Amycolatopsis sp. NBC_01480: one gene and its partner. The protein of the gene in region 2 binds, or shares a complex with, the protein of the main gene of each other region. Links are inferred from orthologs where the notes say so. Each region holds a gene or a part of one and is shown on either strand. Other genes may lie near its edges.

The links.
Region 1: the proteins of OG371_RS07395 (region 2) and OG371_RS14850 are in contact, whole or in part, in a solved structure (PDB 8BNU), measured with the Escherichia coli proteins. The link is inferred for Amycolatopsis sp. NBC_01480 from one-to-one orthologs.

The regions. Positions count from the first base shown.
Region 1 is NZ_CP109442.1:3,123,201-3,137,769, reverse strand. What follows is about bases 4,749-7,665. They hold OG371_RS14850 (acetyl-CoA C-acetyltransferase), read right to left. Parts: upstream 6,894-7,665; coding sequence 5,604-6,893; downstream 4,749-5,603. Other genes in these bases: OG371_RS14845 (3-oxoacyl-ACP reductase), read left to right, coding at 6,989-7,665; OG371_RS14855 (DoxX family membrane protein), read left to right, coding at 5,008-5,547. In the rest of the region: OG371_RS14885 (pentapeptide repeat-containing protein), read right to left, coding at 1-914; OG371_RS14880 (peroxidase-related enzyme), read left to right, coding at 976-1,551; OG371_RS14875 (hypothetical protein), read right to left, coding at 1,568-1,855; OG371_RS14870 (bifunctional helix-turn-helix transcriptional regulator/GNAT family N-acetyltransferase), read right to left, coding at 1,856-2,785; OG371_RS14865 (hypothetical protein), read right to left, coding at 3,031-3,180; OG371_RS14860 (ATP-binding protein), read right to left, coding at 3,476-4,666; more of OG371_RS14845, read left to right, coding at 7,666-8,323; OG371_RS14840 (MaoC family dehydratase), read left to right, coding at 8,327-9,163; OG371_RS14835 (TetR/AcrR family transcriptional regulator), read right to left, coding at 9,152-9,829; OG371_RS14830 (SCP2 sterol-binding domain-containing protein), read left to right, coding at 9,946-10,590; OG371_RS14825 (SCP2 sterol-binding domain-containing protein), read left to right, coding at 10,619-11,221; OG371_RS14820 (TIGR02679 family protein), read right to left, coding at 11,205-12,500; OG371_RS14815 (TIGR02680 family protein), read right to left, coding at 12,464-14,569.
Region 2 is NZ_CP109442.1:1,574,887-1,589,447, reverse strand. The notes cover bases 1-2,909. They hold OG371_RS07395 (3-hydroxyacyl-CoA dehydrogenase NAD-binding domain-containing protein), read left to right. Parts: upstream 1-323; coding sequence 324-2,495; downstream 2,496-2,909. Other genes in these bases: OG371_RS07390 (hypothetical protein), read left to right, coding at 2,638-2,909; OG371_RS07400 (acetyl-CoA C-acetyltransferase), read left to right, coding at 1-315. Outside these bases: more of OG371_RS07390, read left to right, coding at 2,910-5,463; OG371_RS07385 (GH92 family glycosyl hydrolase), read left to right, coding at 5,536-7,869; OG371_RS07380 (FAD-dependent oxidoreductase), read right to left, coding at 8,006-9,112; OG371_RS07375 (DUF3761 domain-containing protein), read left to right, coding at 9,282-9,731; OG371_RS07370 (MFS transporter), read left to right, coding at 9,892-11,310; OG371_RS07365 (acetolactate synthase large subunit), read right to left, coding at 11,362-12,915; OG371_RS07360 (FAD-binding oxidoreductase), read right to left, coding at 12,947-14,320. UniProt on the Escherichia coli protein: Catalyzes the formation of a hydroxyacyl-CoA by addition of water on enoyl-CoA. Also exhibits 3-hydroxyacyl-CoA epimerase and 3-hydroxyacyl-CoA dehydrogenase activities.

The DNA of each region.
Region 1 (14,569 bases), 1.5 Mb from region 2 along the record:
TCGGCGGCCGAGAACGAGGTTTCGCCGGCGAAGACGGCATCTTCGAACTCGGCGTCGTCCGCGAAGCTCGCATAACCGAACGTCGCCGGTCCTTCGAACCGCGCGCCGTCGAAGCGGGCGGGCCGGTCGAACTCGGCGGCGGTGAAGTCCGCCTTGCCGGTGAACTGCGCGCTCTGGAAGGAGGCCGGGCCGTTGAGGTCCGCCGAGCGCAGCCGGATCGTCCGGAGCCGGCACTGGCTGAGATCGACGTCGGCCAGCTCCGCGCCGGTGAGGTCCAGGTCGATGTCCGGCCAGAAGGTGCTGACCGAGCCGGGGCGCGTGTGGTGCTCGAGAAGTCGTTGCGCGGTAAGGCGAACCTCGCTCTCCTGCCGCGGCTCCCCCGCCGGCGGCATCCGCAGGTACGCGCAGATCACGTTCACGATCGTCTGCCGCAGCCGCGGATCCTCGCTGTCCTGGCCAAGCCGTTCCAACGCATACAGCCCGCCGAGCCGCACCGGCGCCTTGTCCGAACCGAGCTGGTCCACGCCCTTGCCGTACAGCTCGGTGATCCGCCGGGCCGTCGCGTCCTCGTGGGCGTCGGCGGCGAGGCGCAGCTGGTGCGCGTGGTTCTCCGCGGCCACCTTCTCCGTGTGGGCCGCGGCGCGCTCCGCGAGCTGGTGCGCCTCGTACTTCTGCAGCAGGTCCAGCTCCGTCGACCGCTGTTTGCGCACCGCCAGCCACAACGCGACCGCGCCGCCGAGGCCGACGCCGAGCGTGCCGCCGGTGCGGATGGCGTCCAGCTGGTCGCCGCCGAGGGCGAACGCGAGCAGCAGCCAGGTCACCGCCACCGCGACCAGCACCATCACCGGCAGCCCGGCCGAGATCACCCAGCGCGGGATGGGGCGCAGGGTCGGGCGCGGCTCGTCGGCGGTCACCAACCCACTTTGGCGCATCGGGGCGGGCTCGGGGCCGGAACGCACGGGTTAGCGTGGAGCCATGAGCGACGCGGTGAGCCGGTTCCCGGTGACGGAACTCGAAGACCTGCCAGCAGACCTGCGCGAGCGAGTGGGCGCCGTCGCGGAGAAGTCCGGGTTCACGCCCAACATCTTCCGCGCCCTGGGCCACCGGCCGGCCGAGCTGAGGGCGTTCCTCGACTACCACGACGCGCTGATGGAACGCGAGGGCGGACTCACCAAGGCCGAGCGCGAGCTGGTGGTCGTCGCGACGTCCGGGGCCAACCACTGCACGTACTGCGTGGTGGCGCACGGGGCGATCCTGCGGATCCGCGCGAAGGACCCCGAGCTGGCCGACCGGGTGTCGAGCAACCCGTGGCAGGTCGAGCTGGACGAGCGCGGCCGCGCGATCGTCGACCTCGCGCTGGCGCTCGCGCAGGACTCCGCGCTGTTCGGCGAGCCCGACCTCGAGGCGGCGCGGGACGCCGGGCTGACCGAGGAGGAGATTTGGGACGTCGGCGCCATCACCGCGCTGTTCGCGATGTCCAACCGGCTCGCGCACCTGACCGCGCTCAAGCCGAACGCCGAGTTCTACCTGATGGGCCGGCAGAAGCGGTAGGCCAGCACGCGGTAGCTCAGAAGCGGTAGAACGGCCCGGGCAGGTCGCGGCTCAGCTCGAACCGGCCGCGCAGCCAGCCGCGCAGCCGGGCCACCGGTTTCGTCCACACCCGCGGCGCCGGGCCGAAGTACCGCGGGTCCTCGTGCGGGGTGAACGCGTCGCCGGTCAGCACGACCACGTCGTGGCCCCGCGGGCACCGGCCGGACACGGAGATCATGCCGCGGGTCAGGTTCTCGACCCAGTCGACCTCGTCGACGCCCAGCAGCGTGCGGCGCTCGCAGACGGCGCAGTACACAACGAACATCTACAACTCCAGCCGCCAGGTCTGACTCGTCACGGTCGGCCCGAAGTCGTCCGTCGGCTCCTCGCCGACCAGCTCGAACCCCGCGCGCTGGTAGATGCCGCGGGCGGCGTCGAGCACGGACACCGTCCACAGCTCCATGGCCGCGTAACCGTGCGCGCGGGCGAACTCGATGCACTCGCGCACCAGCCGCTTGCCGACGCCGCGGCCGCGCGCGGCCGGCTCCAGCAGGAGGAGCCGCAGCTTGGCCGTTCGCTCGTCGGGGCCCGGCATGCAGAAGATGCTGCCGACGCGTTCGCCGTCCAGCTCGGCGATCCAGCCGGCCTGCCGCGGATTGCCGCGGCCCTCGGCGAAATCGGCGACGACGCGGGCGACGATGGTCTCGAAGCGCTCGTCCCAGCCGTACTCGCGCGCGTACAGGGTGCCGTGCCGGTGCACGACCCAGCCAAGGTCACCCGGACGTAGGGCGCGTAACACGATCGTGTGATCTGGCTCCCGCTCGTCGACCAGGGCCGTGATGGTCTTCATCGCGCCGAGCAGCCGGCGCTGGTCCTCGTCCGGGAACCGCTCGAGCAGGCCGCCGATCTGCCGCGTCGACCGGTCGTTGAGATCGGCGAACGCGGTCCGGCCCTCGTCGGTGAGGAAAACGAGCTGGCGACGGGCGTCGGTGCCGCTCCGCTCGCGCACGAGCAGGCCGCGGCCCTCGAGCCGGGCGAGCAGGCGGCTGGCGTAACCGGCGTCGAGATCAAGGCGTTTGCGCAGGTCGCTGACGTGAAGCTGGTCCTGTTGGGCCAGTTCGAACAGCACCCGGGCTTCACTCAGCGAGTACTCGGCGTCGGCCGGCCCCTCGTCGAGGATGCCGATCACGCCGGTGTACAGCCGGTTGAACGCGCGCACCGTGTCGACGCGGTCGGTCAGGCGCGAGTTGTTCATTGACCACCTCAACGGATTCGTTGACTCGGTCAAGCATCGCGCGATAGGCCGTTTGCCGCAAGGGTTTTCGGGGAGTGGGCAACAGGGCCCGGACATGTGGAAACCCCGTGATGCTGCCAGGTCGGGGGTCCGCCAGCATCACGGGGTCGTAGTGGGTATCGGCGCTACTCAGCGCGGCGTTACACCCACAGCACTCTGTGGTGTAGGTCACCTACGTGGGTGACACACCAACTGGGTGTGCTCGGTCAGCGCATGAACGGCTGACGAGCCTGGGCGAGGGCGATGAGCTCCTGGCGCACCGTAGAGGTGGCCGCGGTGTCGATCGCCCGGTTCAGCGCCCGGCGAGTACGAACCTCGGCGCGGCGGGCACGGAGCTTGGCGGCGATGTTGCTCATTGGTTTCTGCATCCCCTTAGGAGGTCTTCGGTTGTTGTGCCTTAAGTATGCACCTTTTTTCACAAGATCGCCAACGAATCATCGGTGATGCGGCGCACTCGCCGATGAATCAACGGTGGCGAATGGGTGACGGCCGGACAGATTCCGTGTCGCCGATCACTCGCGGCTAACGCGCTAGCACTGCCTAGGGCTATCTAGCAAAATCGCTATAAACATCTAGGCGGCGTCATAGAACGGTAGTGAGTTCTAGAGGGCAGTGCGCGGTAGCGAGTGCTATCGAGGGGCGGCGGAGCGCTCAGTCGCGCCCGAGCAGGTAGTGGCCGAAGTGCGGCACGGTGAAGGCGATCTGGCCGCGCTCCGCGGAGAAGACCAGACCCTTCTTCATCAGGTTGTCGCGAGCCGGCGACAGCGAGGAAGGCTTGCGCCCCAGGTAAACGGCCACGTCGGCGGTGCCGGCGGGCTCGTCGCGGCCCTGGGTCAGCTCGGCCATCGCGATCAGGTACTCGCGTTCGGCCGGGGTCGCGCGCTCGTACCGCGAGCCGAAGAACCCCACGGCCAGCTCGGCCTCCGCTTCCGGCGCGGCGACCTGCACGTCCTTGACCGTGATCGGGTCCGCGGGCGCGGCGTCCCAGGCGGCCTTGCCGTAGGCCTGGATGAAGTAGGGGTAACCGCCCGACGCGTCGAACAGCGCGTCGAGGGCTTCCGGCTCGATCCCGGCGTCTTCGCGTTCGATCGGCGCCATCACGGCGAGGTCGGCGTCCTCGCGCTCGAGCCGGTCGATCCGGGCGTAGCGGAAGAGCCGCTCGGAGTACGACTTGGACGCGGACAGCACCGCCGGCACGTGCGGCAGCCCCGCCCCGACGACCACCAGCGGCGCCCCGGACTGCGACAGCTCGTGGCACGCCGCGCACAGCGCCGAGACGTCGTCCGGCTGCAGGTCCTGGATCTCGTCGATCAGCAGCGCCACTCCGGTCCCGACGTCCGCGGCCAGGTCCGCGACGTCGGTGAACAGCTCGACCAGGTCGATCTCGATGTCGCCGGAGTCCGCGCGGCCCTGCGCGGCGGGCACGTCGATGCCGGGCTGCCAGCGGTCGCGCAGCTTGGCGTCCGACTTGTTGGCCCGCAGCGCGAACGCCTTGAGCACGCCCAGCACCTCTTCGACCCGGTCCGGCGCGCGGTGCCGCACGGCGAGGTCCCGGATGGCGCGGTGCAGCGCGGCGGACAGCGGCCGCCGCAGCTCGGCGTCCGGCCGCGCCTCGATCTTCCCGGCGCCCCACCCGTGCCGGACGGCCATCGACCGCAGCTCCCCCAGCAGCACCGTCTTGCCGACGCCCCGCAGCCCGGTCAGCACCAGGCTGCGCTCGGGACGGCCGCGGGCCACCCGCTCGAGCACCACCTCGAAGGCCTTGAGCTCGCGCTCCCGCCCCGCCAGCTCCGGCGGCCGCTGTCCGGCGCCGGGGGCGAAGGGATTGCGGATGGGGTCCACTCTGCCACCGTATCGACGTATCTAGGACGGGGCCGATATTCGGCCATACATCGCTAGGGCGTGTCGCCGGCCACCCGGTCGAGGGCTTCCGCCGGGCAGGGTGCTCCCGTGGCTGGTCACGAGGGATGGCCGGGTCTGCAGCCCCGTCCATCCCTACCCCCAGCGACCTCTCCGACGAAGGCGCGGCCGCCCGGGTTCCCGCCTACCGTCATCTGAGGGAATCTAGGAAAAACGCGATATTCACGTATGCGCCGCTAGCGCGGTTCGGCGGCGGGCCCACGGGGAAACCCAGGCGTAAGTTTGACCAGCACACAGCCGACATCCCAGGAAAGGCGACGACCGTGATACTGCGTCGGGTGGCCCGTCCACTGCTCGCGTCGATCTTCATCTACGGCGGTATCGGCATGCTCCGTGACACGCAGGGGCACGCGAAGGCGGTTGAACCCTTCCTCACTGACGTGTTCGACAAGGTCGAGGGCCTGGTGCCGGAGCAGGTGCCGCGCGACCCGGCGACGCTCGTCCGCATCGACGCGGTGGTGAAGATCGGCGCGGGCCTCGCGCTGGCTTCGGGCAAGGCGCCGCGGCTCGCGTCGCTGGCGCTGCTGGGCACGCTGCTGCCGACCACGCTGGCCGCGCACCGGTTCTGGGAGAGCAAGGAGCCCGCCGAGAAGCAGGCGCAGCAGGTGCAGTTCCTCAAGAACGCGAGCCTGGCCGGCGGGCTGCTGCTCGCCGCCGGCGACACCGCGGGCAAGCCGTCGCTGGGCTGGCGCGCCCGCCGGGCCGCCAAGAAGGCCGGCCAGGGCGCGGACAAGCTGGGCAAGAAGGCGAGCAAGCGCGCCGACAAGCTGAGCAAGAAGGCCGAGAAGGCGCTCACCCACTGACCCGCGAAAACGGGCCGCACCCCAGCGTGAGTGCGGCCCGTTTTTCGTGCGGTGGCTTACTTTTCCAGGATCGCGGTGACGCCCTGGCCGCCGGCCGCGCAGATCGAGATCAGGCCGCGGCCCGAGCCCTTCTCGTCCAGCAGCTTCGCCAGTGTGGCGACGATCCGGCCGCCGGTCGCGGCGAACGGGTGCCCCGCGGCCAGCGACGAGCCGTTGACGTTCAGCTTGCTCCGGTCGATCGAGCCGAGCGGCTCGTCCAGGCCGAGCTTCTCCTTGGCGAACGCCGGGTCCTCCCACGCCTTGAGCGTGGCGAGCACCTGTGAGGCGAACGCCTCGTGGATCTCGTAGAAGTCGAAGTCCTGCAACGAAAGTCCCGCTCGCGCGAGCATTCGGGGCACGGCGTACGCGGGCGCCATCAGCAGCCCCTCGTCACCGTGCACGTAGTCGACGGCCGCGGTCTGCGTGAACGTCAGGTACGCCAGCACCGGCAGCTTGTGCGCCTTCGCCCACTCGTCGGTCGCGAGCAGGACGGTCGACGCGCCGTCGGTGAGCGGCGTCGAGTTGCCCGCCGTCATGGTGCCGTCCGGGCCGCCGTACACCGGCTTGAGCTTCGCCAGCTTCTCGACGCTGGACTCCGGCCGCAGGTTCTGGTCACGCGAGAGCTTGAGGAACGGCGTGACCAGGTCGTCGAAGAAGCCCCGGTCGTAAGCCGCCGCGAGGTGCTGGTGGCTGGCCGCCGCGAGCTCGTCCTGCGCCTCGCGCGTGACCTCCCAGACCTTCGCGGTCAGCGCCGCGTGCTCGCCCATCGAAAGGCCGGTGCGCGGCTCGGCGTTGCGCGGGATCTCCGGCACGATGTGGCCCGGCCGCAGTTTCGCGACGAGCTTGAGCCGGTCGCCCAGCGTCTTCGCGGCGTTGAACTGCACGAGGACCTTGCGCAGGTCGTCGTTCACGGCCAGCGGCGCGTCGCTGGTGGTGTCGACGCCGCCCGCGATCGCCGAGTCGATCTCGCCGAGCGCGATCTTGTGCGCCACGGTGATCACGGCCTGCAGCCCGGTGCCGCACGCCATCTGCACGTCGGACGCGGGCGTCGCGGGCGAGAGGCGGCTGCCCAGCACGCTTTCGCGGGCCAGGTTGAAATCCTTCGAGTGCTTGAGCACGGCGCCGGCGGCGACCTCGCCGATCTGCTCGCCCTGCAGGGAGAAGCGGCTGACCAGGCCGTCGAGCGCGGCGGTGAACATGTCCTGGTTCGACGCCTTCGCGTACGGGCCGTTCGACCTCGCGAAGGGAATCCGGTTCCCGCCGACGATCGCGACCCTGCGCACCGCGGCGGTTTTTCTGGTCGCCATGACGTCCACCTCTCTCAAGTCGTCCCTCTCACACTGTAACCTACTAGCCAGTAGGTTAGACTGCGACGTGACGCAGACGGCACGGGAGGCATTCGATGGCTGACAGGTACCAGCAGTTCACGAAAACCCCGCTGGGGAAGTTCGTGGTGCCGAAGCTCGGCCTGCCCAGCCCGGCCACCCTCCGCCGGTACTGGCCTGGTCAGCTCGCCCTCGAGGGTCCCGCACTCGTCGGCGCGGCGCCCGGCGGACGGCTGGAGAAAACCCTTAAGAGCCAACTCGCCGGCGCCGGCATCGAGGTGGTCACCGCGCCCGTCGAGCGGCACGCGGCGCTGGTCTTCGATGCCACCGGCGTCAAGGACCCGGCCGAGCTGCGTGAGGTCTACCGCTTCTTCCACCCGGTGATCCGCAAGGTCGGCGCGTCCGGGCGTGTGGTCGTGCTCGGCACGCCGCCGGAGCTGGCCGAGGGCCGGGAGCGGATCGCGCAGCGGGCGTTGGAAGGTTTCGTGCGCTCGGTCGGCAAGGAGCTGAAGCGCGGCGCGACCGCGCAGCTCGTGTACGTCGCCGAAGGCGCCGAAGAAGCGAGCGAGTCGACGCTTCGCTTCCTGCTATCCGCGAAGTCCGCCTTCGTGGACGCGCAGGTAATCCGGGTCGGCACGCACGCGGTGGCCGCCGAGGCGCCGTCGAACTGGGAGAAGCCGCTCGAAGGCAAGGTCGCGCTGGTCACGGGCGCCTCCCGCGGCATCGGCGAGGCGATCGCCGAGACGCTGGCCCGCGACGGCGCGCACGTCGTCGCCCTCGACATCCCGGCGCAGGGCGCGGACCTGTCCAAGGTGGCCAACCGGATCGGCGGCTCGGCCCTGCAGCTCGACATCACCGCGGCCGACGCGCCGGCCAAGCTCGCCGAGTACCTCTCCAGCCGACACGACGGCGTCGACGTCGTCGTGCACAACGCGGGCATCACGCGGGACAAGACGCTCGGCAACATGGCCGAATCCGGCTGGGACGCCGTGCTCACCGTGAACCTCGCCGCGCAGCTCGCGGTCAACGACAAGCTGCTCGCGGACAAGGTGTTGAAGGCCAACGGCCGGATCATCGGCGTCTCGTCCATCGCGGGCATCGCCGGCAACGTCGGCCAGACGAACTACGCGACGTCGAAGGCGGGTGTGATCGGCATGGTGAACGTCGGCGCGCCGCAGCTCGCGGAGTACGGCGGCACGATCAACGCCGTCGCGCCGGGGTTCATCGAGACCAAGATGACGGCCGCCGTGCCGCTGTTCATCCGCGAGGCCGGGCGGCGGCTGTCCAGCCTCGGCCAGGGCGGGCTGCCGGTGGACGTCGCGGAAACCATTGCCTGGTATGCGAATCCGGCGTCGGCGGCGGTCAACGGCAACGTGGTCCGCGTCTGCGGCCAGGCCCTGCTGGGGGCGTGAACCGTGGCCGTGCGTGAACTCAGCAGCTCGCCCAGCCTGGCGACGCTGTACCCGAAGGCGCTGCTGCGCCGCGGCGGCGGCTCGACGCTGCCGGACCTCGAGCTGGTGCGCTCCGGCGTGGTCGTCGACCCGGCGCACGTGGCCGCGTACAACCAGGTCTGCGGCTTCCGCTTCGGCGACGAGCTGCCGGCGACGTACCCGCACCTGCTCGCGTTCCCGTTGCAGATGGCGCTGATGACCGAGCCGGGGTTCCCGTTCCCGTTGCTCGGCATGGTGCACGTGGCCAACCGGATCACGCAGCGCCGGCCGTTGCGGCTCGGCGAGGTGTTCGCCGTGCGCGTGCGCGCGGAAAACCTGCGTCCGCACGAGAAGGGGCGCCAGTTCGACGTGATCAGCGAGGTTTCCGTCGGCGCCGAGACGGTGTGGACGGACGTGTCGACTTATCTGCGCCGGGGCGGCGGCTCGGGCCCGTCGGGGCCGCGTGAGCAGCTCGCGCCGCCGACGCCCAACGCGATCTGGGCGATCCCGGGTGACATCGGCCGTCGTTACGCCGAGGTCTCCGGCGACCGCAACCCGATCCACCTGCACCCGCTGAGCGCGCGCCTGTTCGGCTTCCCCGCGGCGATCGCCCACGGCATGTGGACGAAGGCGCACGCGCTGGCGGCGTTCGAGGGGCGGCTGCCGTCGGCGTTCACCATCGACGTGCGGTTCAAGCAGCCCGTGCTGCTGCCCGCGAAGGCGGCTTTCACTACTTGGCCGACGGACGACGGCTGGGCGTTCGAGCTGTGGAATGCGCGCAAGCCCAAGCCGCACCTGGACGGGACGATTTCAGCCCTCTGACGCGGTTTCGCCGGGCAGCGGCTTCCAGACCTTGCCCTCGACGAGGTCGTTGAAGCCGAGCCAGACCAGGTTCATCAGCCAGGACGCGAGCACGCCGTCGGAGATCTCGGGGTGGTCGAGCGCCCAGTCTGCGAGTGATTCCGCGGCGCCGACCAGCGCGGCGGACAGCCCGGCGCCGGAGAACTCGGCCTGCTGGGCCAGGCCCTTGCGGGTGCCGGCGGAGACGACCAGCGCGGCGACCAGCTCGATCGCGCGGGTGCGCATGGCGGTGATCTCGGCGGCGAACGCGCCGCCGACCGTCAGCGCCTGCCGGTGCAGCACCGTCCACGATTCGCGGTATTCGGCGACGAAGCGGTAGAACGACCGCAGCCCGTGCCAGAGCTGCATGTCCGGTGGCAGGTCGGGCTGGACGCCGGCTTGGATGGCCTCGAGCAGCCGCGTCGCCTCGCGCTGGATGCTCTTGCCGAACAGGTCTTCCTTGGAGCCGAGGTAGGTGTAGATCATCGGCTTGGAGACGCCGGCGACCTCGGAGATCTCGTCCATCGACGCCGAGTGGTAGCCGTGGCGCGAGAACACCTGCACCGCGGCGTCCAGGATCTGCCGCTCGCGCACGGCGCGCGGTAGCCGCCGGGCCCGCTCGGGCGGGCGCTGCTCTTCGTCGGGCACTCCGACCTCCCTTTCGCCAGCACGAGACGCTACCTGCCGCCGTGGTCGGCGCGTTCTTGCCCGCTTACCTACTCGCGGGTAGCCTTACGCTGTAGCCGAGGGGAACGGGGTGGCGCATGGCCGAGGACACCGATCTGGCGAACCTGCGTGGTACGGCGCTGCTCGACGCGCTGGACCGCGTCGACGGGCTGGGCCCGGAGGTCGGCGCACTGGACGTCAACGAGCTGGCCGACGCCGTCGACCCCCGTGAACTGGGCAAAGACGACTTCCGCCGGCTGCTGGCGACGCTGATCCGCCTGGCGGAAACGGCGCCGGCGTTCTCCCTGACGAAGGTGGACCCGACGCGCTTCGCGAACCTCGTGGCGCGCGCGTCGCGTGCGCAGCTGGAGGCCGTCGTCGCCGAGCGCGTGCTGTGCGAGCGGGTGCTGGACGAGATCTTCGCGCGCATGGGGGCGCACATCCGGGTGGACCGTGCGCGGTCGTTGCACGCGGTGGTGCACTGGCGCCTGTCCGGCGGAGCGGGCGACGGCGGTTACGACCGCTACGAGACGGTGATCTCGCGGGGCGCCTGCACGGTTTCGCGTGAGATGAAGGAGAAGCCGCGCGTGACGATCACGGTCGCCCCGACGGACTTCTTCCGCATCATCACCCACCAGGCCACGCCCGCGGTGTTGTTCGTGACCGGGAAGATCAAGGTGAAAGGCGATCTCGCATTCGCGGCGGGCCTGGTCGGCTATTTCGACCTTCCCAAACCGGCTTGAGCCGTTACACTCCTTTTCCGTGTCCCGTATCCGGTGGCGTCGATTCTCCCGCCCGTCCGCTTCGTCGGCCTCAGGCCACGCGGTCAACGGTTTCGCGCGGAAGCTGGAGCTGTCGAAGCTGACCCCGGACCAGTTCGTGCAGGTCCTGGAAACCTTGCACATGCTGGGAAACGCGGGCGCCGGCATCGAACTGAGCGCCCTCTCCACCCAGGTCTTGGTCGACATTGTGGCCCACTCCTCCCGAGAGCAATTGAAGGCGATCGCGGACCACGCGGAGCTACGCTCGGTGTTCCTGGACGAGATTTTCCGCAGAATGTCCGAGCATTTCCTCCCGGCCCGCGCCCGCTACGTCAACGTTGTCGTTTCCTGGCGCTTTTCCGGCGCCGAATCAGAAGACGGCTACGACCGTTTCCAGACAGTGATCGAAGACGGCCTGTGCGTTTCCAGCACCGACCTATCTCGTACACCGGACACGACAATCACCCTGTCTGTCGACGACTTCATCCGCATGGCCACGGGCAACGCCGCTGTCGCAACGATGTTCGTGACCGGCCGCGTGAAGGTGAAGGGTGAGTACGCCCCGGCTGTGCGGTTGTCCAGCTACTTCGACATCCCTAAGCCGACCGAGTGAGATCTTCGACGAGCTGGTCGAGGACGAGTTCTTCTTCCACTTTCCGGCCCAGTTCGATCATCGTGGTCGTCAACTCACGATCCCAGTTCGCGGCGACGGGGGTGCCAGTCAGGGTGGCGCCGGGGTGCGCAGCGGCGGCGGCCCGGTAGGCAGCGGCATCGAACCGCCAAGGCCGGACAGGCAGACGGTCGAACAGGACGTTGGCGATGCGAATTCCGCCCCAGTCGAAGTCCCCGTGGTGACGAAGCTCGGCACCGGCGTCGGCCAGCGCCCGAAGAAGGAGCAGCACCGCCGCGCCGGGCTGACCGTAGGTGCAGACCAGCGGTGGGCAGGCTTGGCCGAGGCGGTCGGCCGCGGTCGTGACGACCACTGGGTTTTCGCAGATCGACACGATGCGGTCGGTCAAGCGGGGCGCGTCGCGGACCAACTGTCGAAGAGTCAGCACGACGGGCTGGCCTGCCGAATGGAACGCGGCAAGGGCCCGGCCGGTGGCGGTGTCCGGATCGCCTGGAAGACCGAGAGTCAGGACCGTGCTGGACACTTCGTCGCGCAGCACGCCGACGGCGGCCCACGCTTCGCGGTTCGACGCAGTCTCCGGCACGTCCGCCAGGACGCGCGCGGCACCGAGGGCGAGCGTGGTCAGGGGCCGGCCGCTATCGAGTCCGTGGGCATCGCGGGTCGTCCGCGCGGCCAGCTGTCCCAATGGCTCGCCGGATGCGGGCAGTTCGGTGACGACCCTGGCGAGGTCGGCCAGCAGCGGGGCCGCGACCTCCGGCGTGCCGGCCAGCCTGCGGACCAGGCCGGTCGCGTGCAGGCGTTCGTACCAGTTTTCCAGCGCAGGCTGGATTTCGATGACCGCGGCGAGCGGCGCGAAGGCTTTCCGCCACGCGGCTTCTTCAGCGGCGCCGCGCGCGCCGAGGTCGGTGATCGGCCCGCCCAGCGCGATCACTGCGGCAGCGAGCCCGTCGGGGCTGGCGCCGGAATGACGCAGGATGTCGTCGACAGCCGGCAGTGACACGGTCAAGGTGCTGCCGGCTCGCGGGCGACGGCCGAGCAGCCGGTGCGCCGCGTCGCGTTGAGCGGGTGTGGCTCCGGCGAGCGTGACGGACGCGTCCAGGGTTTCTCCCCGTTCGAGCCGCCGCCGGACCCGATCGACCAGCCAGGTCAGCTCGTCGCCGAGCAGCCGCGAAAGCCGGGCGAGGTCAGCTGGTTTCCCGCTCGAAGGCTGGTGGTCCACCAGGGTCAGTCTACTGAGCCGATCTCCTGGAATCCTTCCCAAAGACCGTTCTGCGCGGGGCTGCTTTGGACGCGGCTGCCCGGGGCGATGGCGGATGCGGCTTCGAGGAGCCGAGGCTCGGCGCGTTCGGCTCTGGTCCGCCGGTGCCCATCCCATTCCCAGTTTGTGACCAGCACTGCCGCGATGTCATCGGTCCGGGACAGCTGGGAGATCGCCAAGCCGGGAACCTCCGGGTAGCAGCCCCATTCCCGTTCGCTGGTCATCACCACGTCCAGATCGAACGCCGCCAGCAGGCCGAGGTACTTCGCGCGCGCGTTGTCGTCGACCCCGGCGAAGGCTTCATCGAGTGTCACCAGCCGTGGGGCGTACGGGCTGCCGGCCGAGGCGTAGTGCGACGATGCGGCAGCGAACAGCGGCACACTCGCCGCCAGGACTCGCTCGCCGCCTGAGGCTGGTCCGGTCGCCGGTTTCCATTGGCCGTTCTGGTGCCGTTGAATGACGAAGCGGTTCCAGTTCCGGTAATCCAGTGCTTCGGTCAAGTGCTCAAGCCAGGTGCCCGACGCGTCGCGAGAACGTACTTCCGCGATCCTGTCCTGCAAGAACCCACCGACGGCCGCACGGTCTTCCTCGGACCAGGCGTCGGCCGTCTGCCGCAGCAATCGTTCGCGGGCCGCCGCCAGTCCGGTCGGGCCGTCTTCCCGCGGCCGCCAGACCAGCCGCAGCCGCATGCCGGTGCTGGTCGGGCGCTCGTCCAGCTCGACGTTCATCCGCGCGACCTGCGCCTCGGCGGCCGAGATCAGCTCCTGCAGAGTGCTCGCCACCTCGTTGACCAGGTGGTTCTCCAGGATCTCCCGTTCGCGCTCGCTCAGCAGGCGTTCCCGGTCTTCGACTTCGGTGGCCAGCGCCGTGGTCAATTCCGGGACCGTCGACGGCTTGCCCTGGAACTCGACTTCGACCACCAGACCGTCTTCGAGCAGATCACCGGACGCTCGGCTGCCCTGGCGCGAGAGGGTGTCGGTGAGGTTCTTGAGTTCGTCGTTGACCCGTTTCTGCGCGCGATCCCACGCGGCGTCGTCGTCCTGGGTGTCGGCGAGTTCCTCGTTCATCCGCCGGGCGAGCCGCACGGTCGGATCGGGCGCCCAGGATTCGGCCGGACCCGGAACGACCAGCTCGGGCAGTGCCACGGCGAGCAAGCCGGTCAGCGTGAATCGTCGCAGCGACTCGGCGGCCGCGGTTCGTTCGTTGGTCGCGACCTGTAACTCGTCTTCGAGCGTTTCCCGGCGGCCTTCCGCTTTGCCTCGCGCATTGATCGCCGCGTCCCGCTCACGCCCGACGGTGGTCGCATCGTTTTCGTTGGTACGTAAGGCGTCCGCGACCTCAGCAAGGTGTGCTTCGAGTTCGGCGACGGCCGCGCCGACTGTTTCTCGCAGCGTCTGGTGATGCTCGGCCGCGGCGGCCGCGGTTTGTTCCGCTGTTTCCGCACGCTCCGCGGCTTCGGTCAGGTCTGTTTCAGCCTCGGCCAGCTCATCAACAGCCTGCTCGACTGTGTGGCGGGCGTCCATGACCGCGGCGACGACCGGCCAGAGGCCGGCCAACGCGATCCGGTACGCGGCCAGCCCTCGGGCTACTTCAGCCAGTTCGACCGCGGCCGCGGGCAGGCCGGTGTCCGAGGCCGCCTCATCGAGCGTGGCCCCTGCCAGCTCGGCGGACTCGGTCGCGGTGCCCACGGCCCCGTGGGCGTCCGACTGCTTCACCATCAGCTGACGCAGGTCTTCAGCCAGGCGTTTGGCCTCGGAGTGGGCGTCGCGTAGCGCCGTGTCGGACGGCAGCCCGGACACTTCGTCGGTGAGTGTGACCTGGCGGGTGCTCAGCTCGCCGCGGGCCCGCACCAGGTCGTCCAGTTTCGCTTCCAGGCCAGTTAGTTCGGTGCGCAAAGTGACCAGGCGGGAGCGCCGCGCGGCTTCACGGGCACCGCGACCGAGGTACTCCGCGGCCGGTTTGTGCCAGGCGCCTCGCAGTACCCCGATCCGGTACTCGCCGGCCGTGCTGACCCAGGTCTCGCTTCCGTCGCCCTGCTCGATCGAACCCAAGCCGATCGAGGCGAGCAGACC
Region 2 (14,561 bases):
CTCACCGGCCCGACGCCGGCCACCGAGAAGGTGCTCAAGACCGCGGGCCTGACCCCGGACGACATCGACCTGTGGGAGCTGAACGAGGCGTTCGCGTCCGTCGTGCTCAAGTGGCAGAAGGACCTGCACCTGCCGGACGAGAAGGTGAACGTCAACGGCGGCGCGATCGCCATGGGCCACCCGCTCGGCGCCACCGGCGCGATGCTGGTCGGCACCGTGGTCGACGAGCTGGAACGGCGCCAGGCGCGGCGCGCGCTGGTGACCCTGTGCATCGGCGGCGGCATGGGCGTCGCGACCATCATCGAGCGGGTGTGAGGACTCAAATGGCTGAGAGCAAGACCATCCGCTGGGAGCAGGATGCCGACGGCATCGTCACGCTGACCCTCGACGACCCGAACCAGTCGGCGAACACGATGAACGCCGCGTTCCGCGAGTCGCTCGGCGTGATCGTCGACCGGCTGGAGGCGGAGAAGGACGACATCACCGGCGTGGTCGTCACTTCGGCGAAGAAGACCTTCTTCGCCGGCGGCGACCTGAACGACCTGATCCAGGCGAAGCCGGAGCACGCGGCCGAGTTCACCGCGTCGAGCACGGCGATGAAGAGCCAGATGCGGCGCATCGAGCAGCTGGGCAAGCCGGTGGTCGCGGCCATCAACGGCGCCGCGCTCGGCGGCGGCCTGGAGATCGCGCTCGCCACGCACCACCGCATCGCGGCCGACGCCAAGGGCAGCCAGATCGGCCTGCCCGAGGTCACCCTGGGCCTGCTGCCCGGCGGTGGCGGCGTGGTCCGGACCGTGCGGCTGCTGGGCATCCAGAGCGCGCTGCTGAACGTGCTGTTGCAGGGACAGCGCCACCGTCCGCGCAAGGCGCTGGAGCTGGGCCTGGTGCACGAGGTCGTGGACACCGTCGAGGAGCTGGTGCCCGCCGCCAAGGCGTGGATCAAGGCGAACCCCGAGGGCGGCGTGCAGCCGTGGGACGTCAAGGGTTACAAGATCCCGGGCGGCACCCCGTCGAACCCGAGCTTCGCGGCGAACCTGCCCGCGTTCCCGGCGAACCTGCGCAAGCAGCTCAAGGGCGCGCCGATGCCGGCCCCGCGGGCGATCCTGGCCACGGCCATCGAGGGCGCGCAGGTCGACTTCGACACCGCGATCACGGTGGAGTCGCGCTACTTCGTGCACCTGGCCACCGGGCAGGTCTCGAAGAACATGACCAAGGCGTTTTTCTTCGACCTGCAGACGATCAACTCGGGCGGCTCGCGTCCGGACGGCTTCGAGAAGTACACCGCCCGCAAGGTCGGCGTGCTCGGCGCGGGCATGATGGGCGCCGCGATCGCTTACGTGTCAGCGAAAGCCGGGATCGACGTCGTGCTCAAGGACGTCAGCCAGGAAGCCGCCGAGCGAGGCAAGGGCTACGCCGCCAAGATCGAGGAGAAGGCCCTCTCGCGTGGCAAGACCACGCAGGAGAAGTCCGACGCGCTGCTGGCCAAGATCAAGCCGACAGCCGACGCGGCCGACTTCGCCGGCGTCGACTTCGTGATCGAGGCCGTGTTCGAGAGCGTCGAGCTCAAGCACAAGGTGTTCGGCGAGATCGAGGGCATCGTGAACGCCGACGCGGTGCTGGGCTCCAACACCTCCACCCTGCCGATCACCACGCTCGCCGAGGGCGTGCAGCGGCAGGAGGACTTCATCGGGATCCACTTCTTCTCGCCGGTGGACAAGATGCCGCTGGTCGAGATCATCTGCGGGGAGAAGACCTCGCCGGCCACGCTGGCCAAGGTCTTCGACTACACCCTGCAGATCAAGAAGACCCCGATCGTCGTCAACGACAGCCGCGGCTTCTTCACCTCGCGCGTGATCGGCACGTTCATCAACGAGGCCGTGGCCGCGCTGGGCGAGGGCGTGGAGCCGGCGTCGATCGAGCAGGCGGGCTCGCAGGCCGGCTACCCGGCGCCGCCGCTCCAGCTGATGGACGAGCTGACCCTGACGCTGCCGCGCAAGATCCGCAAGGAGACGCGTGCCGCGATCGAGGCCGCGGGCGGCAAGTGGGAGGCGCACGCCTCCGAGGCCGTCATCGACACCATGCTGGACGAGTACGACCGCAAGGGCCGCTCCACCGGCGCGGGCTTCTACGAGTACGACGAGAACGGCAAGCGCACCGGCCTCTGGCCCGGCCTGCGCGACGCGTTCAAGTCCGGCACCGGCGACGTCCCGTTCGAGGACCTCAAGGAGCGCATGCTCTTCGCCGAAGCCCTCGAAACGGTGAAGTGCTTCGACGAGGGCGTGCTGACGTCCGTCGCCGACGCCAACATCGGCTCGATCTTCGGCATCGGGTTCCCGGCCTGGACCGGCGGGGTCATCCAGTACATCAACCAGTACGACGGCGGCCTGCAGGGCTTCGTCGACCGGTCCCGTGAGCTGGCCGCCCGGTACGGCGACCACTTCACGCCGCCGGAGTCCCTGGTGGCCAAGGCGGCCAAGGGCGAGATCTACGAATAACCGCTGACGTCGAGGGGCCCTTTCCCGGATTCGGGAGAGGGCCCCTTTTCGTCGTGCGGATTCCACGGCAGGGGGCCGCGATCTCTTGGCGGGACGGCAAAATTGCGGGACCCCGCCCCGTCCCGGTATGTGAAACTGGTTCATGGACCAGACCACCGCCACCCAGGAGCACCGGCACGACCCGCTCGCCTTCCGTGGCGGCGAGAAGCTGGTGAAGCTCATCGGCGCGCTCTACCAGCGGCCGCGGATGGGGGACCTGCCCCGGTCGCTGCACCAGGCGAACGTCGAGTGGGAGCCCGGGTACCAGCAGGAACGCGCGGGACGGCGCGGGCTGCCGATGTTCTGCCTGGTCCGGTCGGACTCCTGTGAGGGCGTGCTGGAGGAGTTCAGCTCACGGCTGCGCAGCGCCCGGCCCAGCGGCAGCGTCCGGTATGCCTACCTGCCGCTCGACCAGCGCAAAGCGACCGACACCGAGGGCGTCGCGACCGCCGCCAGCGTCGAGGCGGTTCGGGACATCCTGTGGGACGCGCGCAACGAACTGCTCCGCAGCCCGCGTTCGCGCGGCACGGGGCTGCGCTTCGGGCTGTTCACGCTCGTCGTCCAGCTGATGGGGGAGAAGCTGGCCGGGCACGATCCCGAGCCGGAGCGGACGCTGTTGCGGCGGCTGCAGGAGAACGGCCTGATGGTGCGGTTCCGCTCGGCCATCGAGAACGTCGGGCAGGAGCTGGTGCCGCAGAACGACGCGTGGCGGATTCCGTTGCTGCTGCTGCGTTTGCTGACCATGGCGACGTTCCGGCTCGCCGTCACCGGGCGGGTGCCGGGGCTGTCCGGCCGGTACCGCTGGTTCCTCCGCCAGCCGCACCTGGCGCCGGAGATGTCGGGCAGCTTCGTGCGGTTCGCGCTGCGGCTGACCGACGGCGAGTGGCAGCGCGAGTCACCCGAGTTCGTCGGGCGGCTGCTGGTGAACGCGTTCCTGGAAGACCTCCGCCGCGGGTACCGGCTGCGGCCGTCGGGGTTCTGGCGCCGCCGCCGGATGACCTACCCGGTGCTGCTGCTCGACCACGTGAGCACCGTGAACGGCGGCTACCGGCTGCTGAAGCTGATCAACGACGTGCGCAACCAGACCGGCCTGTTCGACCCGCTGCTCGTGGTCTCCACGAGCCACGCGCCGCCGCCGGACGCGGCGCCGAGCGAGCTGCGGCCCAAGCGCCGCGCGTCCGACGCGGGCGGGGCGTACCGGGCCTGGCAGCACGAACTGCTCAAGGACCGCCGCGCCCGCGACGCCGCCGCCTGGTACCTGCCGATCGGCCTCGACCACGCCGGCTCGCCCGAGCAGCAACTCGAGGCGCGCAAGGAACTGCAATCGCTCGGGGACACGTATGTGCTGCGCCGCCGCGAATCCCGCCCGCCGTGGTGGGCGACGCGGTGGATGCGGATCGGCGTGCCGCTGATGGTGCTCGTCCTCGCCGCCGGGCTGGTGGCCGCGCGGTACGAGGACTTCCGCGCGAGCCACTGCGGCACCTCCAGCGAGTGGCTCACCTGGACCGGCAGCGAGTGCGTCGGCATCTCCGACGGCACGTTCACCCTGTTCGACCCGGCCGACGACACCGTCCGCCAGGTCGGGCAGGTGATCACCGACCAGAACCGGCAGGCCGAGCAGCTGCACCAGGAACACCCGGAACGGCCGTACATCACGCTGGTCGACTTCGAGGCGCTGACCTCTTCCAACGGCACCGCCGAAGGCCTGACCGCCGAGCGCGAGTCGCTGGAAGGCTTCGCCGTCGCCCAGCTGCGGCAGCTCAACGCGACGGCGACGTCCGAGCCGATCTTGCGGATGCTGATCGCGAACGGCGGCCGCGGGATGCGTGAGGGCGTGCGCGTCGCCGGGCAGCTGAAGCAGATGGCGGAGCAGGACAAGAGCCTGGTCGGCGTGGTCGGGCTGGACATGAGCAGCGAGCCGACGCAGGCGACCATCCGCGCGCTGGGCAACGCCGGACTCCCGGTGGTCGCCTCCACCCTCAGCGCCGACGGCCTGGCCGACCAGAACCCCATCTACTTCCAGGTGGCGCCCCAGAACCGGCGCGAGGCGGCCGTCGCCGCGGCGTTCGCGACCCAGCGTCCGGGGCCGCGCTCGCTGCGCGTATATTACTCCGACGACGATTCCGACAGCTACAGCACCAACCTGCGCGACGACGTGGTGAAGTCGTTCCAGGGCAAGGGTTTCGCCGTCGAGGCGCGGGCGTTCGCGCCGGACGGCGGACAGCTCGCACCGCCGTCGCACCAGCGCTACGGCGACCGGCTGGTGGGCAACGCCGCCTCGGCCGGACGTGACACCTGCTCGTACGACGGCCTGGTCTTCTTCGCCGGCCGCGGCGTGCCGGACTTCGGCGACTTCGCCGGCGGCGCCGCGCAATGCGGCAGCACCGCGACGATCATCGGCGACGACGACGTCAGCCGGTACGTCGCCGACCAGGTCGCGCGCGAGCAGAACCGGGCGCTGCCGTACTACTACCTCTCGTTCGCGACCGAGCCGGCGACCGATCCGCAAGGACTGGCGCGGGACTTCTATACAACACTGAACACCACGCTGTTCCCCTTCGAGCAGACCGAGCGCGGCCGTTCGTACGACGGCCACGCCGGGCTGTCCTACGACGCCGCGCTGGTGATGATCACGGCCACGGCGTACCTGCGCGAGACGTCGTCGAACATCCCGGTCACGCCCGGCGCGGTCTGGCGCGAGATCACCGCCATCCACACCTCGCGCGAGAACCCGCAGCAGACCAACAAGTACATCGAGGGCGTCACCGGGACCATCGACTACGGCGGCGACATCAGCCGGAACGTGCCGGAGAACAAGCCCGTCGCGGTCCTGCGCGTCGAGGGCGGCGAGGTGGTCCGGACCTTGCAGGGCTTCTGCGGGCTGGCCGTCGGGCGCAGCTCGGACCCGTGGTGCCCGACGGACGGTTGAGGCGGGTTTCTGTCCGTGATTTCGTCCGGCGGAGTTCGCCGGGAAGTCACCGGACGCGGTTAGGGTCCGCCCATGCGCCGTCGTCTCACGGTGGTCCTCGCCGCCGTCCTGCTGACCTCCGCCGTGGCACCGGCCGAGGCCGCGCCCGCTGATCTCGCCGCCTCCGTCGACCCGCTGATCGGCTCGGCGGGCGACGGCAACACGTACCCGGGGGCGACGGCGCCGTTCGGCATGCTGGCCTGGAGCCCGACCAGCACGCGCGGCGACCAGACCAGCACCGGCGCGGCCAACGGCTACCAGTACGACACGACCCGGCTGCGTGGTTTCAGCCTCACGCACGTGAACGGCGCGGGCTGCAACCCGGGAGCGGCGGGCGACGTGCCGATCCTGCCGTTCACCGGCGACGTCACCTCTTCGCCGAGCGCAGACACCACCGACGCCGTGTTCGCGAGCGACTTCGCGCACGCCGACGAATCCGCGACGCCCGGGCGTTACCGGCTGGGCCTGGCGAACGGCGTCACCACGGACTTCGCCGCGACCGATCGCACGACCGTCGGCACGCTGTCCTTTCCCGCGGGCAAGCCCGCGAACCTGCTGTTCCGCACGTCGAACTCGCTCAACGGCAGCGAAGACGCGGAAACCCGCCTTGACCCGGCGCATCGGAAGGTCACCGGATCCGTGCTGACCGGCGCGTTCTGCGGCCGCCGCGCGAACGGCGGCGTCAACAACCGCAAGAGCTACTACCGGCTGTACTTCACCGCGCAGTTCGACCAGCCGTTCACCGGCACCGGCACGTGGAAGGACGCGACGCTGCAGCCGGGCGGGCTGGCGCAGACCGGCGGCGAGGGGTACGCGACGGGCAAGGACCGGGCCGGCCGCGGCTCGGGCGGTTACGTCGGCTTCGCGCCCGGCAGCCAGGTCACCATGCGGCTCGCGATCTCGTACGTCTCGCTCGAAGGCGCGGAGCGGAACCTGCGGGCCGAGCAGTCCCCGACGTCCACTGTGGACAGCGTGGCGGCCGCGACCCGGCGCGCGTGGAACGACGAGCTGGGCCGCGTGGCCATCGGCGGCGGCACACCGGACCAGCGGAAGGTCTTCTACACCGCGCTGTACCACGGGTTGCAGCAGCCGAACCTGGTCAACGACGTCGACGGCCAGTACCTCGGCATGGACCAGGTGCCGCATCGGCTCGCGCCGGGGCAGCGCGCGCAGTACGGCAATTTCTCCGGCTGGGACCAGTACCGCGCGCAGGTGCAGCTGCTCGCGCTGCTGGAGCCACGCGTCGCCGGGGACTTCGCGCAGTCGTTGTTCAACTACGCCAAGCAGAACAACGGCGTCTGGGACCGCTGGGTGCACGTGAACGGCGCCACGCACGTGATGACCGGGGATCCGTCGGCGGCCACGCTCGCCACGTTCTACGCGATGGGCGTGCGGAACTTCGACTACCGCGGCGCTTTCGACTCGTTGTACCGGCAGGCGACCGTGCCGCGCCCGGAAGGGCTGCAGGACGGCGGCTGTCCCGGCCAGTGCGTCGGGCAGCGGCCGAATCTGGCCCAGTACCTGAGTTCCCACTACGCCGCGAACGACGTCTGCCACTGCTGGGGCGGCGCGGCGGAGACCCTCGAGGACTCGGTCGCGGACTACTCGCTCGGCCAGTGGGCGAAGGCGCTGGGCCGCACCAAGGAGGCCGCGGAGCTGGGCGCGCGCGGCGAGTACTGGCGCAACGTCTTCAACCCGGCCACCGGTTACACGCAGGCGCGCAACCTCGACGGCAGCTGGGTCACGCCGTTCGACCCGGCGAGCGACCGCGGCTTCGCGCAGGGCAGCGCGGCGGCGTACACCTGGATGGTGCCGCAGGACGTCTCCGGCCTCGCCACCGCGATGGGCGGCAAGGCGACGGCCGTCACCCGCCTCGACGGCTTTTTCCACGACGCCAACGGAAACTGGCAACTGGAAGGCGGCGGCCCGCTCAAGTACGACCCGACGAACGAGCCCGACATCCACGCGCCCTGGCTGTACAACGAGCTGGGACAGCCGTGGAAGACGCAGGAGACGGTGCGGCAGCTGGCCGAAACCGTGTACACCACCGGCCCGTCCGGCCTGCCCGGCAACGACGACCTCGGCACGATGTCCGCCTGGTACGTCTTCGCGGCCCTCGGCGTCTACCCGCGTACGCCGGGCTCGGGTGAGTTGCTGTTGTCGAGCCCGTTGTTTCCGAAGGCGGTGGTGCGTTCCGGCGGTGGTGCGGTGTTGACGATCACCGCGTCCGGCGACGGTAAGTACATCCAGGACGTCCGGCGTGGTGGGCATCCGCAGCGGGATTGGAAACTTGATCCGTCGTTCGTCCGTTTCGGTGGCACGCTCGACTTCCGCCTGTCACCGACGCCGACGGGCTGGGGCGTCTAGTGCCGCGTGATTCCGCTTTCTTTACCTGCTGTGTGCTCCGCCTCTGGCTTGGCCCGGAGCGCCCCAATGTGGCGTTGGTTGCGTTGAGCGCACCGAACGCCACATTGGGGCGTAAACCCGCCAGAGCCACACGACACTAGCCGAGCATCCACCGGATGAAGCCGAAGAACTCCTTCGCGAACTCGCGCGGCTCCACCGACGCCTCGGCGACCTCGTCTACCCGGCGGTAGGCCTCGGCGTAGCGCGGGAGCCGGTCGGCTTCGTACGCCTTGAGCGCGGCAGGCACGTCGCCGGACCGTCCTAAGTGGTCGGCCAGCACGGCGGCGTCCTCGATGCCCAGCGAGGCGCCGGAGGTGATGTGCGGTGAGAGCGCGTGTGCCGCGTCGCCGGCCAGGGCCACGTGGCCGTCGACCCAGCGGGTTTGCAGCGGCACGGCCATCACGCGGTTGCGGACCACCTTGTCTTCCGGCGTCGCCTCGATCGCTTCGCGCAGCGGGAACGTCCAGTCGCCCTCGTGCAGATACGGCACCAGTGCAAGGGCTTCCTGCTTCCCGGACGCGGCCGAGGACTGCGCACCCAGCTGCGCGAGCACCCAGAACGCCAGCCCGCCGCCGCTGCGCACCACCCCGCCGCGGGTGCGCTCGCGCCCGACCACGAACCGTTCGCTGGTGATCTCGGGGATCGCGCTCTCCGGCACGATTCCGCGCCACGCCAGGTGTCCCGGGTATTCCTGCGCGGCGGAACCCGGGGAAAGCTGCTCGCGCACCTTCGAGTAGACGCCGTCGGCGCCGATGAGCAGGTCGGCTTCCGTGGTGCTGCCGTCCTCGAACCGCACGGTGACGGCGCTTGCCCGGTCCTCGTAGCCGACCACGCGGGCGCTGGTGCGCAGGTGGTCCGGACCAACGGCCTCGGCGAGCAATTCGTTGAGCCGCTGTCGGGTGACCATCAGGTAGTTGACGCCGGCGAGATCGGCGTAGTACTCGTCCAGCACTTGCCCGGTCGGGTCCTGGTAGCGGATCGCGCTCGGGTGGCCGGCCGCGCGGATCGCGGCGCCGACGCCGAGCCGGTCGAAGACCTCCAGCGCGTTCGCCCACAGCCCGAGCGCGGCGCCGATGCCGCGCACCTCGGGCTCCTGCTCGCACACCAGTACGTCGAATCCGGCCTGGCGCAGGGCGAACCCCGTGGTGAGACCCACGACCCCGCCGCCCGCGACCACTGCTCGTCGCTCAGAACTGTTCGGCACCGCGGTGATGCTGCTCCGATCGGACGAACCCCGCACGGCCCGGCGGCTTTTGTTGCCGAATCGTTTCCCAGTGACCTGTTGCGCCATTAGCTGGCTCTTAACCGGCGTAACACTTTTCGGGACCTTCCCGACTATGCGGAACGAAGTTATTCCGGAACGGGAGGCCGCGATGCTGAGGAAGCTGGGAATGGTGCTGGCGGCGGGTGCGCTCGTCGCCGGGTGCGGCGTGGGTACGTTGCCCGTCAAGGACTCCGGTGTCGTCACGCCCGATACCACCACTTCGTCGTTGCCGGCTTATTCCCCGCCGGAGGCCACCTCGGACGCGGCTATTCCGACGACGTCGGACTCGCCCGTCGCGGTCGCTCCGGTCGCGCAGCCGCCCGCGGTGACGAAGAAGGCCGTTCCGAAAATCCCGGCGACCAAAAAGGCCGCGGCCCAGCCGACGACACCCGCCGCGTGCGGCAGTGACTACTACCGCAACTCGAGCGGCGCCTGCGTGCACCGCCCGTCGTCGAACCCGTCCGGCGCGACGGCGCAGTGCAAGGACGGCAGCTACAGCTACAGCCAGCATCGGTCCGGCACCTGCTCCGGCCACGGTGGCGTCAAACAGTGGCTCTAGTGCCGCCGCGCCACGCAACGTCGGCAAGGAGAAGCTCGTGAGTGGCTATGACGGTTAGAACCGTCATAGCCACTCACGAGCGGCTAAGTCGGATCGGTCACGAAGCACCGAGATTGTCGGTCCTGCCCGGTACCGTGCGTTTTGGTATCGCGTACGGGCTTTGGGGGTCGAGGTGGCGCAGGGCAGCGGTCGGGCGATCGTCGTGGTGCTGGCTTCGTGCGGCCTGGTCGCGTCGTTCATGCAAACGCTGGTGGTGCCGCTCATCCCGGCGTTTCCCCAGCTGCTCAACGCTTCGACGGCGGACGCGTCGTGGGTAGTCACCGTCACGCTGCTCGCGGCGGCCGTGATCACGCCGGTGAGCGGACGGCTCGGCGACCTCTACGGCAAGCGGCGGGTGCTGCTGGCGAGCCTCGCCGTGCTGGTGGCGGGCTCGGTGCTCTCGGCGCTGACCAGCTCGCTCGCGCTGATGGTGGCCGGGCGCGGGCTCCAGGGCTGCGCGATGGGCGTGATCCCGTTGGGCATCAGCATCATGCGGGACGAGCTGCCGGCCGAACGCGTCAGCGGTGCGATCTCCCTGATGAGCGCGACGCTCGGGGTCGGCGGCGCGATCGGCCTGCCGCTGGCGGCGGTGGTCGCGCAGAACACCGACTGGCACGTGCTGTTCTGGGGCTCGGCCGCGCTCGGGCTGGCGTGCGCGCTGCTGATCCTGCGGTACGTGCCGGAGTCGCCGCTGCGCACGCCCGCGCCGTTCGACTACCTGGGCGCGCTCGGCCTCGTGGCCGGGCTGACCTGCCTGCTGCTCCCGATCGTCAAGGGCGCCACCTGGGGCTGGGGCAGCCCGCGCACGCTCGGGTTCGCCGCCGCGGCCGTCGCCGTGCTGCTCGGCTGGGGCTGGTACCAGCTGCGCCGCCGAGACCCGCTGGTCGACCTGCGCGTGTCCGCGCGGCGGCCGGTGCTGTTCACCAACCTGGCGTCGATCATGGTCGGTTTTGCCATGTACGCCATGGCTTTGTCGTTCCCGCAGCTGCTGCAGGCGCCCTCGTCCACGGGGTACGGCCTCGGCCGCACGATGGTCGAGGCCGGTCTGTGCCTGGCGCCGAACGGGCTGGTGATGATGCTGCTGTCGCCGGTCTCGGCGCGGCTGACCAACCGTTACGGCGCGCGAACCACGCTGATGACCGGCGCCGTGGTGATCGCGCTGGGCTACGTCTTCGCCATCCTGCTGATGGACAACGCGCTGGAGATCATCGCCGCGTCGGTGATCATCGGCGCGGGCGTCGGCATCGCGTACGCGGCCATGCCCGCGCTGATCATGGGCTCGGTGCCGGTCACCGAAACGGCGTCGGCCAACGGCCTGAACTCGCTGATGCGCTCGGTCGGCACGTCCACCTCCAGCGCGGTGATGGCCACCATGCTCGCCTCACTGACCATCACCGCAGGCGGCCTGACTTGGCCGTCCCTTCCGGGTTTCCGGGCGACGTTCGCGGTCGCCGGGCTGGCCGCGGTGGTGGGGCTGGGCTTCACCGCCCTCGTCCCACGCGCTCGCGCCGCCGCCGCTCGTGAACCCGTGGCGGCTTGAGGACTTGTGAGTGTTCATGACGGTGAGAACCGTCATGAACACTCACAAGGCTCAGATCAGCGAAGGCACCGCCGCGTCGATCAGGTGCGGCCCAGGCTCCGCCACCGCGCGGGCGAACTGCTCGGCCAGCTCCTCCGCCGTGGTCGCCCGGGTGGCCGGGATGCCCAGGCCCTCCGCGATCTTCGCGAAGTCCATGTCCGGGCGGCTCAGGTCGAGCAGGTCGTTGGCCTTCGGGCCGTCCGGCGCGGCGCCGACGCGCTGCAGCTCGATCCGCAGGATCGCGTACGCGTGGTTGTTGAGGATCACCGTGGTGACGTTCAGGTTCTCCCGCGCCTGCGTCCACAGCGCCGAAATCGTGTACAGCGCACTGCCGTCGGACTGGAGGTTCACCACCGGGCGGTCCGGGGCGGCGACCGCGGCGCCCGTCGCCACCGGGATGCCGTAGCCGATCGCGCCGCCGGTCAGGGTGAGCACGTCGTGGCGCGGGGCGCCCGCAGTCGCGGCCGGGATCAGCAGGCCGGACGTGTTGGCCTCGTCCGCGATGATCGCTTGCTCGGGCAGCAGCGCGCCGATTACGTCGGCCCAGTTCTGCGCCGTCAGCGGGCCGGTCGGCAACGCCGGGCGCGAGGCTTCTTGCAGCACCGGCGCGGTGTCCGGGGCGACGAGGGCGGCGACGTCGTTCAGCGCGCCCGTCGCGTCCTGGCCCACCTCGGCGAGCACGTGCACCTGCGCGCCTTCCGGCACCAGGTCGCTCGGCTTGCCGGGGTAGGCGAAAAACGACACCGGCGCCTTGGTGCCGGCGACGATCAGGTGCTTGACGCCGTCGAGCTGGTAGGCCACCTGCTCGGCCAGGTAACCGAGCCGTTCGATCGAGGGCAGCCCGGCGCCGCGCTCCAGCCGCGCGGGGAACGTCTCGGCGAACGCCTTCACGCCCGTCGCCGCCGCGATCCGGCTGGTGGCAAGCAATCCCGGCTCACGGCAGGCGGCGCCGCCGATGAGCAGCGCGACGGATTCGCCGCTGCGCAAGACTTCGGCGATCTTCTTGACCGTCGTCGCATCGACGGACTGCGGTGCGCGCGGAGGAATCGGCGCGCACGTCTCGCCGCCTTCGCCCCATGAAGCGTCGGCGGGCAAGATCAGCGTCGCGATCCGGCCGGGCGCGTCCTGCGCCGCCGCGACCGCCGCCGCCGCGTCCGCGCCGACGTCCTTGGTGTGCTCGGACCGGCGGACCCAGCCCTCCAGCGAGCTGGCGATCGCGTCGATGTCCGACTCCAGCGGCGCGTCGTACTTCTTGTGGTACGTCGCGTGGTCGCCGACGATGTTGACGATCGGCGTGTGCGCGCGCCGCGCGTTGTGCAGGTTCGCCAGCCCGTTGCCCAGGCCCGGCCCGAGGTGCAGCAGCGTCGCGGCCGGCTTGCCCGCCATCCGCGCGTAGCCGTCCGCCGCGCCGGTCACGGCTCCTTCGAACAACCCGAGCACACCGCGCATCTCCGGCACCGAGTCGAGCGCCGCGACGAAGTGCATCTCCGACGTGCCGGGGTTCGAGAAACACACCTCCACCCCGGCGTCGACAAGCGTGCGGATCAAGGACTGGGCGCCGTTCATGGTGCTCGCTTTCTGGTCGGAGGCCGGGTGCTCAGCCGAAGAGGACACCGGGGTTGAGGATGCCGGCGGGGTCGAAGCCCGACTTGACGCGGCGCAGCAGCTCGATCTTCGCCGGGTCTTCGAGCTTCAGGTAGTACTTGGCCTTGGTCCGGCCGAGGCCGTGCTCGCCGGAGATGGCGCCGCCCAGCTCCATGGCCTTGGCGAAGATGCCGGTCAGCAGTTCCGACCGGGTTTCCGGGTCCTTGCAGAAGACCGCGAGGTGCACGTTGCCGTCGCCGGCGTGCCCGCAGCCGATCACCCCGCCGCCGGCCGCGAGCGCGAGTTCCCGGGCCGTGGCCAGGAAAACCGGCATCGCCGAGCGCGGCACCACCACGTCGACCACGTCGTCGGCGCCCGCGGACTTGGCCGACCAGAACGCCTTCTCCCGCGCCTCGACCAGCTTGCGCGCCGAGCCGCCTTCGAGGACGTAGACGTCGAGCGCGCCCAGCTCGTCCAGCAGCCCGCCGAGCGTCTCGACGTCTTCGCCCAGCCGTCCGGTGTCGCTGTTTTCCAGCGCCACCAACAGATACGCCTGAGAACGCTCGCGGATCGCGTCCGGCACACCCAGCTCGAGCTTCTCGTTGTAGACCATCGCGGCCATCGTCATGTTGTCGATGTACTCGAGGATGTGCGGCGCGAGCCCGCTCGCCAGGATCTTCGGCACCACGGCCATCACCTGGTCGAGGTCGTCGAACGGGGCGAGCACCGTGGCGCCGTGCGGCAGCCGCGGGTGCAGCTTCACGATCACCTCGGTGGCCAGCGCCAGCGTGCCCTCGGAGCCGATGATCAGCTGCGTGAGGTCGTACCCCGTGGACACCTTCGACGTGCGCCCGCCGGTGCGGATGATCTCGCCCGTCGGCAGCACGGCCTGCAAGCCGAGGACGTTGTTGCGCGTGACGCCGTACTTCACCGCGCGCATGCCGCCCGCGTTGGTGCCGACGGTGCCGCCGATGGTCGCGCTCAGCTCACCCGGGTAAACGGGATAAGTGAGGCCCGCGGCGGCGGCCCGTTCGTCCAGCTCCGCCAGCGTGACGCCGGGCTGGACGACCGCGAGGTGGTTCTCGACGTCGATCTCCAGCACCGCGTTCATCCGTTCGAACGAGATGACCAGACCGTCGGCCAACGGGCGCGCGGCGGCCGAAAGACCGCTGCCGGACCCGCGCGCGGTGACGGGCACGCTCGCCGTCGAAGCGGCCTTCAGCAGCTCCGCGACTTCTTCGGCGGAAGCGGGCTTCGCGACGTACGCGGGCTTCTGCGGCGGGGAGCTGAGCGCCTCGTCGTGCGCGTAGTCGTCGGAGATGGCCTCGCCCGTGAGCAGGTTCGCCTCCCCGACGATAGCGGCCAGCTGTGCCGTCACGTCGCCCATCGGCAGCCTCTTCCTCACGCGCCTTCGCCTGTGCCCGAAGCGTAGTACGTCGTGTGGTGAGCTGGCCATGAAACCTGTTCACGTTTGCCCGGGGTGACCGCCGGTGAGCGTCACGGCGGCGCGGGGAAACGTGGCGGAAACAATTCCCGGAAATGCGCAAAGGCCACCCGGCTGATCGGGTGGCCCGCAGTTTAGGAATGGGGGCCGAGAGGCCGGCCCGCGCCAACAGGCCGGCCCCTCG